DNA from 2 places in the Streptomyces sp. JH34 genome. Region 1 is predicted to be linked to the other one. Evidence: riboswitches for the same ligand, from Rfam matches in the RefSeq annotation. Region 1 holds a riboswitch; the other holds the start of a gene.
The links. A riboswitch is a leader RNA that binds a small molecule or an ion and turns the genes downstream of it on or off. The one in region 1 is predicted to bind cyclic di-AMP.

Region 1 (5,318 bases):
GAACTGCTCGCCACGGGCATCGAGGAGCTGCTGCGCTACGACGGGCCGGTGGAGCTCGCGACATGGCGCTACGCCACCGAGCCCGTGACCCTGGGAGGACAGGACATCGCGGCCGGGGACCCCGTACTCGTGGTTCTGGCCGCCGCGGATCGGGATCCGGACAGATTCCAGAATGCGGACACCCTGGATCTCGCTCGGAGTGACAACCAGCACCTGGGCTACGGGCACGGAATCCACTACTGCCTGGGAGCTCCGCTGGCCCGCCTGGAGGGGCAGGTGGCTCTGGCGACACTGCTGCGACGCCTCCCCGACCTGCGGCTCGCTGCGGAACCTGCCGATTTGCGCTGGCGCGGCGGGCTCATCATGCGTGGACTACGCACCCTTCCCGTGGAGTTCGGTCCCGTACGGCCGGCGGGGGAAGGTGACACGCTGTCAACTCTGTGACTTTCACGTGATCTCCGCTGCATCGACTTGTGACACACGTTCGAGTAGGGCTAGGTTCACCGTTCGACTCACCCGTCACATGTCAGTCACACGGAAGGCAATCCCATGGGCTCCGCGACCGGCAGACACCGCCGCCCTCGCCAGGCACCCGCCATCGTCGTCGCCGCAGGCGTGACCGGATCGGCCATCGCCATCCCGCTGCTCGGCGCGGGCGGCGCACAAGCCGCCGACGCGTCGACCTGGGACCGGGTCGCCGAATGCGAGAGCGGCGGCATGTGGAGTGCCGACCTGGGCAACGGCTACTACGGAGGCCTGCAGTTCTCGCAGGACACCTGGAAGGCCTACGGAGGTACGGACTTCGCTTCTCGCGCCGACCTCGCGAGCCGCTCGCAGCAGATAGCCGTCGCCGAGAAGGTGCTGGACGACAAGGGGCCGCAGGCGTGGCCCAGCTGCGCCGTGATCTCCGGGCTGGCCCTGGACGGGACCCTGCCGGGCATCGACCCGGGCGGCGATCCTTCGGCCGAGGCCTCCGGCACCGCCACCGGGACGCCCTCCGCCGAGGCGACGGATCCGTCGTCCACGGCGGACGACGCGGACCGGCAGGACGACGCCGGCTCGAAGGGCGAGGCGAAGGGGAACACCTCCGGCGGTACGGCGGCCGAGAGCGACGAAGCGGACAGGACCGGCGCGTCGCAGTCCGCCACTCCGTCCCCCGAGGCTTCCGGCGCGGCGAAGGACGACACGGCGAAGGGCGACGCGGCGAAGGGTGACGCGGCGAAGGGCGGGAAGCACCGCGGCACGCCGGCTCCCGAGGGCAGCGCCGAGGGCAGCGCCGGGTCGGAGCTGGACGAGGGGCGCGAGTCCGGCCGGCACGCCTCACGCGGTGACTCCGGGGCCCGTGAGGGCGCCGAGGGGACGTACACCGTCCGCGAGGGCGACAACCTCTGGGCGATCGCCGACACGCAGGAGCTCGCCGGCGGCTGGACCGCTCTCTACGAGGCCAACAAGGACGAGCTGGGTTCCGACCCGGACCTGATCCTGCCCGGCCAGAGCCTGGAACTCGGACTCGGGGCGGACACGCAGGAGCCGGTGGCTCCGGAGACCGCTGCGGCCAACTGATCAAAAGCGGGAAAACACCCCGAAAGCGGGGGCAGTTAAGAGACCTATGTCCACTTATGCGTAAGTGAGACATGGGTCTCTTTGCGTCAACTGGTGCGCTCGGTCCGTCCGGTCCGTCCATTTTGGCCATGACCTGCGAAAACAAACCGCAGGGCGGAGCCGTTAAGTGCTGATTAGCCGTTATGTCCATCTTTGAATGTGGGGGTTGCGTGTGTCTACGGTCGGAGCCGCTCGCACCGCGGGCACCTTCGACCGTCACGCCGAATCCTGCCGTCGGCCGAAGGGGACCGACGCGTAAAGCGCCGTAGGCAGGAGCGGGGGACCCAGGTAAGTGCCGGTACCCGGCCGTCGGAAGACGGCTGGAGGACCGGCTGGGGGTGAAGCCGTCCGCGAGTGCGGGTGGCCGGGCAACTCACAGGCCCGAACCCGACAGCTCACCTCGTAGGCGTCGGTGAGGAGAACCATGCTGCTTTCCAGCAAGGGCAAGCACCGTCGCCCGTCCAAGGCCGTCCGCATCGCGACCCTGGCCGGTGTCACCGGTGCCGCCGTCGCCGTCCCGCTGATGGGCGCGACCGGTGCCTCCGCCGCCTCCGTCGACACCTGGGACGCCGTCGCCCAGTGCGAGTCCGGTGGCAACTGGTCCATCAACACCGGCAACGGCTACTACGGCGGTCTGCAGTTCTCGGCGTCCAGCTGGGCCGCCGCCGGCGGTACGCAGTACGCCGCCCGCGCCGACCTGGCCACCAAGGGCCAGCAGATAGCCACCGCCGAGAAGCTCCTCGAACTGCAGGGCCCGGGAGCCTGGGCCTGCGCCGGTGCCGGCGGCCTGACGAACGACGGTGTGGACCCGGGCGTCGACACCGGCTCCGGCAAGAACGGCGACACGGACCCGCAGGCCGCGCCGGAGCGCAAGGCCGAGCAGCCCACCACGCGCAGCGAGAAGCGCACGGCTCCCGAGAAGACCGTCACCACCCCGACCGGCCAGAAGGTCGAGAAGGGCGACGGCGAGTACAAGGTGAAGGCCGGCGACACCCTCGGCAAGATCGCCGACGCCAAGAAGGTCAAGGGCGGCTGGGAGAAGCTCTTCAAGCTGAACGACGACATCGTCGACGACGCGGACCTGATCTTCCCGGGGCAGCAGCTCCACCTGAAGTAGTCGCAACCGGTCCGGGGTCCCCCCTCCTGCCCCGGCGGCCCGGCCCGGCCCGGCGCGCATACCCCCCGCGCGCCGGGCCGCGGCCGTGTCAGGGGCTCCACGGCGGGCGTGATCCCGGTGCGCCCGCAGGGCCGCCCCGAGGGCGCGCGTTCAGTTCTTGTGGTTACTCGCCAGTAGAATTCTGGAGCTTTGCCCGTAATGCAGGCCCTTGGGTCCTTTTTCGTCCCAGGGGACGGGCGGACGGCCGACGCAGCGGGCCGAGCCGGTTAGGCTCGTGGCGCAAGGCCACAGTGACCCTGCACAACCAGTGTCAGATCCCAGAAGGAGATGCCTCGTGCCGTCCATCGACGTCGTCGTAGCCAGGGAAATCCTCGACTCCCGGGGCAACCCCACGGTCGAGGTCGAGGTTGGCCTCGACGACGGCAGCACGGGACGTGCTGCTGTCCCGTCCGGAGCCTCCACCGGCGCGTTCGAGGCCATCGAGCTTCGCGACGGTGACCCCAACCGCTACCAGGGCAAGGGCGTCGAGAAGGCCGTCCTCGCCGTGATCGAGCAGATCGGCCCGGAGCTCGTCGGCTACGACGCCACCGAGCAGCGCCTCATCGACCAGGCGATGTTCGACCTGGACGCCACCGAGAACAAGGGCTCCCTCGGCGCCAACGCCATCCTCGGTGTCTCGCTGGCCGTGGCGCACGCCGCGTCCGAGGCCTCCGACCTCCCGCTGTTCCGCTACCTCGGCGGCCCGAACGCGCACCTGCTGCCCGTTCCGATGATGAACATCCTGAACGGCGGCTCGCACGCCGACTCCAACGTGGACATCCAGGAGTTCATGATCGCGCCGATCGGCGCCGAGTCGTTCTCCGAGGCCCTTCGCTGGGGCGCGGAGATCTACCACACGCTGAAGAAGGTCCTGAAGACCAAGGGCCTGTCCACCGGTCTCGGTGACGAGGGCGGCTTCGCCCCCAACCTCGAGTCCAACCGCGCCGCCCTCGACCTCATCCTCGAGGCCGTCAAGGAGGCCGGTTACGTCCCGGGCCGCGACATCGCGCTCGCGCTCGACGTCGCCGCGTCCGAGTTCTACAAGGACGGCGTCTACGAGTTCGAGGGCAAGTCCCGCTCGGCCGCCGAGATGACCGAGTACTACGAGGAGCTCGTCTCCGCGTACCCGCTGGTCTCCATCGAGGACCCGCTGTACGAGGACGACTGGGCGGGCTGGAAGGTCATCACCGACAAGCTCGGCTCCAAGGTGCAGATCGTCGGTGACGACCTGTTCGTCACCAACCCCGAGCGTCTCGCCCGCGGTATCGAGGAGGGCTCGGCCAACGCCCTGCTGGTCAAGGTCAACCAGATCGGCTCGCTGACCGAGACCCTCGACGCCGTCGAGCTGGCCCAGCGCAACGGCTTCAAGTGCATGATGTCCCACCGCTCCGGTGAGACCGAGGACGTCACCATCGCCGACCTCGCCGTCGCCGTGAACTGTGGCCAGATCAAGACCGGTGCCCCGGCCCGCTCGGACCGCGTCGCCAAGTACAACCAGCTGCTGCGCATCGAGGAGATCCTCGACGACGCCGCGGTGTACGCCGGTCGTTCGGCGTTCCCGCGGTTCCGCTTCGAGGGCTGACAGCCCGAGTCCGGAGCACCAGCCTCCGTCCGTCCCCGCATCCGGTCCCGTACCGTGTGCGGGGACGGACGTGCGTAACGGGGAGGCGTGAGACATGGCCGGGAAGGACCGCGACCGGTTCTCCACCGCGACCAGGCTGCGGCTGCTCGGGGAGCAGACGGCGGCCCGCGTCTACCGGTCCCAGAGCCGCCGCCAGGCACGGCGCTCCCGGCTCACCGGCCGGGCCGCGTTCCTCGCGCTGATCGTCTGCTCGCTCGTGGTCGCCCTGGCGTACCCCATGAGGCAGTACATCTCCCAGCGCGACCAGATCGCGGAACAGGAGAGGCTCTCGCAGGAGGCCCACCGGCGGACCGAGGAGCTGCGCGACGAGAAGGCGCGGCTCAAGGACGACGCGTACGTCCGCCGTCTCGCGCGCCAGCACCTGCACTACGTGCTGCCCGGGGAGACCGGCTATACGGTGGTCGACCCGGACGCGGCCGACGTGCGTCGCGGCGAGCCGGGGGCGACGGGGCGGCCCTGGCACTCGAACCTCTGGGACGGCGTCGACAGCGCCGACCGGGAATGACCCCGCACCGGTGCGGGACCCGGGGCACGGGCCGTGCCCCGTCCCCGCACCGATTCATACAGTCCGACCGATGACATTCAAGGCAGGCATGGACACGCCCCCTCCGCAGACCGAATCCACCGCACCCACCGCTGCGGACATCGCCGCGTTCGAGCTCCAGCTCGGCCGGCCGCCGCGTGGGCTGCGCGCCATCGCGCACCGCTGCCCGTGCGGCAACCCGGACGTGGTCGAGACGCAGCCCCGTCTGGAGGACGGCACGCCGTTCCCGACGACGTACTACCTGACCTGTCCGCGTGCCGCGTCGGCGATCGGCACGCTGGAGGCCAACGGGGTCATGAAGGAGATGACCGAGCGCCTGGCGACGGACCCAGAGCTGGCGGCCGCCTACCGCGCCGCGCACGAGGACTACCTCG
Region 2 (5,318 bases), 3.6 Mb from region 1:
CCATGGATACGAGCAGGTGTCGATGCGGATGTTCCGCCGCGTGGACGCCCCGCCCGCGGGACCCGACGACTACGCCTGCCAGACCGACGGCATGATCGGGCTCGGCTGCGGGGCACGCTCGTACACCTCCTCGTTGCACTACTCCTTCGACTACGCGGTGGAGATGCGGGAGATTCGGGGCATCATCGACGGTTTCACGACCACAACGGACTTCTCCCGGGCGGAGGTCGGCCGGTACGTCGACGACGGGGAGGCGCGCCGGCGCCACCTCCTGCAGTCGCTGCTCCAGGCCGAGGGCATGCGGCCCGCCGAGTACCGCGAGCGCTTCGGGTCCGATCCGTACGAGGACTTCGCCGCGGAGCTGGAGCTCTTCGCCGGCCGCGGCTGGCTGGACGCTTCGGGGGGCGGCGGTCCGGAAGTCGACGGTTCGGGGACAGGCGGTTCCGCGGCGCCCGGCCGACTGCGTCTCTCCCCCGAGGGCCTCGCCCACTCCGACGCGCTCGGCCCGGAGCTGTTCTCCCCGGCGGTACGGGCCGCGATGGCCGCGTACGAGGCGAGGTGAGCCGTCCCATGAGCACGGACCTGACCATCCTCTACCGGGGCCCGCTGGCCTCCTGCGACTACGACTGCCCCTACTGCCCGTTCGCCAAGCGGCGGGACACCGGGGAGCAGTTGCGGTCCGACCGCGCGGCCCTGGAGCGGTTCACCGCGTGGGCGGCGGAGCGGACCGGCCACCGGCTCTCGGTGCTCTTCACTCCGTGGGGCGAGGGCCTGGTGCGGTCCTGGTACAGGAGGGCGCTCGTCGAGATGTCCCGGCTGCCCCATGTCAGCAGGGTCGCCATCCAGACCAACCTGAGCTGCCGCACCGGCTGGCTCGCCGAGGCGGACCGCGACAAGGTCGCCCTGTGGTGCACCTACCACCCCGGTCAGACGCCGTACGAGCGGTTCCTCGCCCGGTGCCGGGAGCTCGCGGCCCTCGGAGTGCGTCACAGCGTCGGGATCGTCGGTCTCGACGAGCACCTGGAGGAGGCACGCCGTCTGCGTGCCGCTCTGCCGTCCGAGGTGTATCTCTGGGTCAACGCCGCCGAGGGACACACCTATACGGACGAGGAGGCGGACCGCTGGACGGCCCTTGATCCACTGTTCCCCTACAGCAGGCACCCGCACCGCTCGGCCGGACTGCCCTGCCGGACCGGCGAGTCGGTCGTCTCGGTGGACGGTGACGGGACGGTGCGCCGCTGCCACTTCGTCCGTGCCGAACTGGGCAATCTCTACGACGGCAGTTACCAGGACTCTCTGGGCCCACGCGGCTGCCCGCTCGACGTCTGCGACTGCCACATCGGCTATGTGCACCTGGAGACGCTGCCGTTGTACGACGTCTTCGCGGGCGGAGTGCTGGAGCGGATACCCGCGGACCCGGTACGGATGCCCGCGGACCCGGTGCGGAGACCCGCCCGCCCGGCATCCGCACCGGGCGGGCCCGTGTCGCCGGGCCCGTCCCGGAGTCCGCTCCCGTTCGTCAGCCGCTGACCGGAGGCGTCGGCCGGCGGGACGCGACGGCCCGACGTCACGGCGGACGCTGACGGGACGTCGTTCTCCGCGCGGTCAGAGCGGCAGCAGGTCGGGGCGCTTGGCCGCGACCTGGTCCCCCGAGGACTCCCCGCGGAGCCTGCGGCCGATCCACGGGACGAGGTACTCGCGCGCCCAGTGGATGTCGTCGCGCCGTACTTCCAGCGTCCCGCGCTGGGCCTGCGGAGGCCACAGCTGGTCGGGGTCGGCCGGCACCTCGACGCCGAGGACCTGGGCGGCGCGCAGCGCGACCCTGGTGTGCCCCTCGGCCGAGAGGTGCAGCCGGTCGCTGTCCCAGGCCCGCCTGTCCTGCACGGACCGCAGGGACCAGAGGTCGAGCACCGGGCAGTCGTAACGGTCGGCGATGGACCTGACGTGCGCGGTGTACATGGCGATCTTGCCCCGCAGGTGCTTCAGCACGGGGATGCCCCGGGTGTCGAAGCCGGTGGTGACCATGACGGTGCCGACCGCTTGCGTCAGGTCGGCCACCGCCCGCTCGAAGCGTTCCGCCACGTCGTCCGGGTCGGACCCGGGACGGAGGATGTCGTTGCCGCCCGCGCAGAAGCTCACCAGATCGGGGGCCATCTCCTTGGCGCGGGGGACCTGTTCCTCGACTACCTGGTCGAGGAGGCGTCCGCGTACGGCGAGATTGGCGTACCGGAAATGCCCGTGCGAGTCGTCCAGGGGTCCGACCATCGCATCTGGGACCGGGAGCTGGTCCGCGAGGAGGACCGCGAACCGGTCCGCCCAGCCGACGAGCGTCCCGCCAGGGCCGGGGTCTCCGACGCCCTCGGTGAAACTGTCGCCGATCGCCGCGTACGACCCGATGATGCCTCGTTGTCTGTTTCTCGAATCGTCTGCCACAAGGGCTTATCCTGCACCTTCGAATGTGACCTACGCGACCGTAATAGGGGGTTGACGGGTGGTGAGAAAGACCACCTGGTCAGTTTTTGGTAAAGCAGGAATAAGGAGAGGGGCGGTGCGCCTCGGCGCACCGCCCCTCTCCCCGGCCCTCAGGTGGTGTGCCTCAGATGGACACACCGTGCGAACGCAGGTAGGCGATCGGGTCGACGTCCGAGCCGTAGCTCGGGCCGGTCCGGACCTCGAAGTGGAGGTGCGGGCCGGTGGAGTTGCCCGTGGAGCCGGAGAGGCCGATCTGCTGGCCGCCGGTGACGGTCTGACCGGTCGAGACCTCGAGCGAGGACAGGTGGGCGTACTGCGAGTACATGCCGTCGCTGTGCTGGATGACGACCTCGTTGCCGTACGAGCCGCTCCAGCCGGCGGAGACCACGGTGCCCTCGCCGATGGACCGGACGCTGGTGCCGGAGGCCGCCTGGAAGTCGGATCCGGTGTGGTAGCCGCTGGACCAGCTGGCGCCCGAGGCGCGGTACTGGGTCGTGACGTCGGCGTTCTCGACCGGGGTGGTCCAGCCGGAGGTGTTGCTCTCCGACGCGGCGGAGTCGGCGGTCTTCGCGGCGGTCTCCTGCGCCGGGGCGGCCGCCTTCTCGGCCGGAGCGGCCTTCTTGGCCGTCGACGGGGCGGCCTTGGAGGGCGCGGCCTCGGCGGAGCCGGACGCCTTGGCGCCGAGCGTCAGCTTCATGCCCGGAAGGATCAGGCTCGGGTTACCGCCGACGACGTCGCGGTTGTCCTTGTACAGCTTCTGCCAGCCGCCCTTGACCTCGTGGTCGGCAGCGATCTTGGCCAGGTAGTCGCCGGAGACCACGGAGTAGGTCTTCGGGGAGCTCTTCGCGGCCGAGGCGGGAGCGCTGTGGGCGGCGACGGGCTTGGCCGGCGCCGCCTGCTCGGCGGCGTGGGCGCCGGTGGCGCCGATCAGCGGGAGGGCGAGGACGGCGCCGCCGGTACCCGCGGCAAGGACGCCTCGGGAGATCGGGCCGGTCTTCGTACGACGGTGCTTGCCTTTTGCGGGCATGGGGGATTTCCTCTCCGGCGCCTGCGAGGTGAGCTGTCGGGTTCGGACTGGAGATGCCCGGCCGCGCGGTGCGCGTCTTGACCCCGAGCCGTACCGGATCACTCCGGACGGCGACTTACCTGGTTCCCCCGCTCCTGCCACACGTGAGTCGGTGCGGATTCCGGGCGGCGGCAGGATTAGGCGTTCCGTCCGGATTGACCGTGACCGTAAACGAGCCGGGACGCCGCGAACAAGCGGCCGATCGCGAACCGGAATCCACTCTTCAATTCCGTCGCGGAATTACCGTCACACTCCGTGGATTACGGATCTTGGCATTCCGCGCGGCGTCAGGAATACCCACCCGCGCGTTCGCCACACACCGTCACGGATATGATCCCGCTCACCCACCTCACCCCATCTCCCGTACAAGCGGGGCATGTTCTGCCATATGCATCAATACGGACATCTCGCGGTCATCACTCGGCGCGGTGGGTCCGCCGCCACGACCGAGACGGTTGCGAGATGCGGCCATGTCGTATGGTCGCGAGCGTGCCCCGTCGGCGAGCGGCGCCGGCGCCCGACACTCCAGGAGTCCCTGTGACGCAGCTGCCAGAGGTCCCGCCGGCCGGCCACGGTCCGAAGGACGTCGAACTGACCGGCGTCCGCAACTTCCGCGACGTCGGTGGGCTACCGACCGTGGACGGCCGCGCCGTGCGCTACGGGCGCCTCTACCGCAGCGGTCACCTCGCGCACGCCACGGAGGCCGACGCCGCGTTCCTCGCCGGGCTCGGACTGCACACGGTCTTCGACTTCCGCAACGCGGCCGACCACAAGCTGGACGGCCTCGACGTGGAACTGCCCGGCGTCAGGAACGTCAGCATCCCCCTTTCCGACCCGGCAGACGGCGCCGAGTTCTGGCGGCTGGTGCGCGACGGGAACATCCAGCAGTTGCGCTCGATCCTGGCGGACGGCAAGGGCACGGAGCGGATGGTCACCTCGTACCGCTCGATCATCAAGGACCGCACCGCCGAACACAGCCGCGTACTGCACGCCCTCGCGGAGGACAGCGTGCCGGCGCTGATGCACTGCGCGGCGGGCAAGGACCGCGCGGGTCTCTCGATCGCGGTCTCGCTGCTGGCCGTCGGTGTCGAGAGGGAGGCCATCGAGGCCGACTACCTCAAGTCGAACGACGCGCACCGCCGCTACAAGGTGCGGCGCAGCGACACCTCTCCCACGGGGATGTCCGACGAGGTGATGGAACTGCTCAATCCGCTCTTCGGGGCACAGGCCGAGTACCTGGCCGCGGCGTTCTCGACCATCGAGGAGGTCTGGGGCAGCACCGACCGCTACCTCCGCGACGGACTGGGGATCAGCGCGGAGACCCGCGCGAAGCTGCGCGAGCGGCTCGTCGAGGACGCGTGACGCCCGGGCTCAGCCTTTACCCGCGACGGTGAAGAGGAGGAAGAGGAAGGCCGCGATGACATGTCCGGCCACCAGATAGGCGAAGAGCCGGATCACGACGCCACGGGGCATGCGCCGCTCCTGGGTGTCCGCGCTCTTCTGCCTGCGCGGGGTAAGTGGGTCGTAGTGCTCCGAATCGGACATGCCGGTCCTCTCTCTCCCGACCGTCCGGGTCGGGGTGACGAATCAGTCGAACGGTGTGGGCGGGCCGGATCAGAGCCGGTGGGCCCCGCCGCCGAGGCAGAGGTCCGCGGTCGGGCTCTGCAGCAGCGTATGGACGAACAGCAGGCGCGCTCCCCCGATGTCGAGGGCCGCGATCCGATGCGGGGTGAGGGAATCGAAGTGCGCGCTGTCACCCGGATCGAGGTCGTGCACGGTC

Region 2: it holds a riboswitch for cyclic di-AMP, as region 1 does, so the genes downstream of both, LWJ43_RS03305 (M23 family metallopeptidase) here and LWJ43_RS19295 (LysM peptidoglycan-binding domain-containing protein) in region 1, are expected to answer to the same signal.

Annotation. Positions count from the first base shown of each region.
Region 1 covers NZ_JAJSOO010000001.1:4,309,619-4,314,936, forward strand. The annotation lists gene LWJ43_RS19285 (cytochrome P450 family protein) at 1-444, shown strand, start outside; gene LWJ43_RS19290 (transglycosylase family protein) at 550-1,563, shown strand; cyclic di-AMP (ydaO/yuaA leader) riboswitch at 1,854-2,026, shown strand; gene LWJ43_RS19295 (LysM peptidoglycan-binding domain-containing protein) at 2,027-2,719, shown strand; gene eno (phosphopyruvate hydratase) at 3,054-4,340, shown strand; gene LWJ43_RS19305 (FtsB family cell division protein) at 4,435-4,905, shown strand; gene LWJ43_RS19310 (DUF501 domain-containing protein) at 4,994-5,318, shown strand, end outside.
Region 2 covers NZ_JAJSOO010000001.1:696,278-701,595, forward strand. The annotation lists gene LWJ43_RS03290 (STM4012 family radical SAM protein) at 1-562, shown strand, start outside; gene LWJ43_RS03295 (STM4011 family radical SAM protein) at 571-1,530, shown strand; gene LWJ43_RS03300 (SGNH/GDSL hydrolase family protein) at 1,606-2,433, opposite strand; gene LWJ43_RS03305 (M23 family metallopeptidase) at 2,597-3,499, opposite strand; cyclic di-AMP (ydaO/yuaA leader) riboswitch at 3,503-3,663, opposite strand; gene LWJ43_RS03310 (tyrosine-protein phosphatase) at 4,076-4,900, shown strand; gene LWJ43_RS03315 (DUF6126 family protein) at 4,910-5,083, opposite strand; gene LWJ43_RS03320 (helix-turn-helix domain-containing protein) at 5,153-5,318, opposite strand, start outside.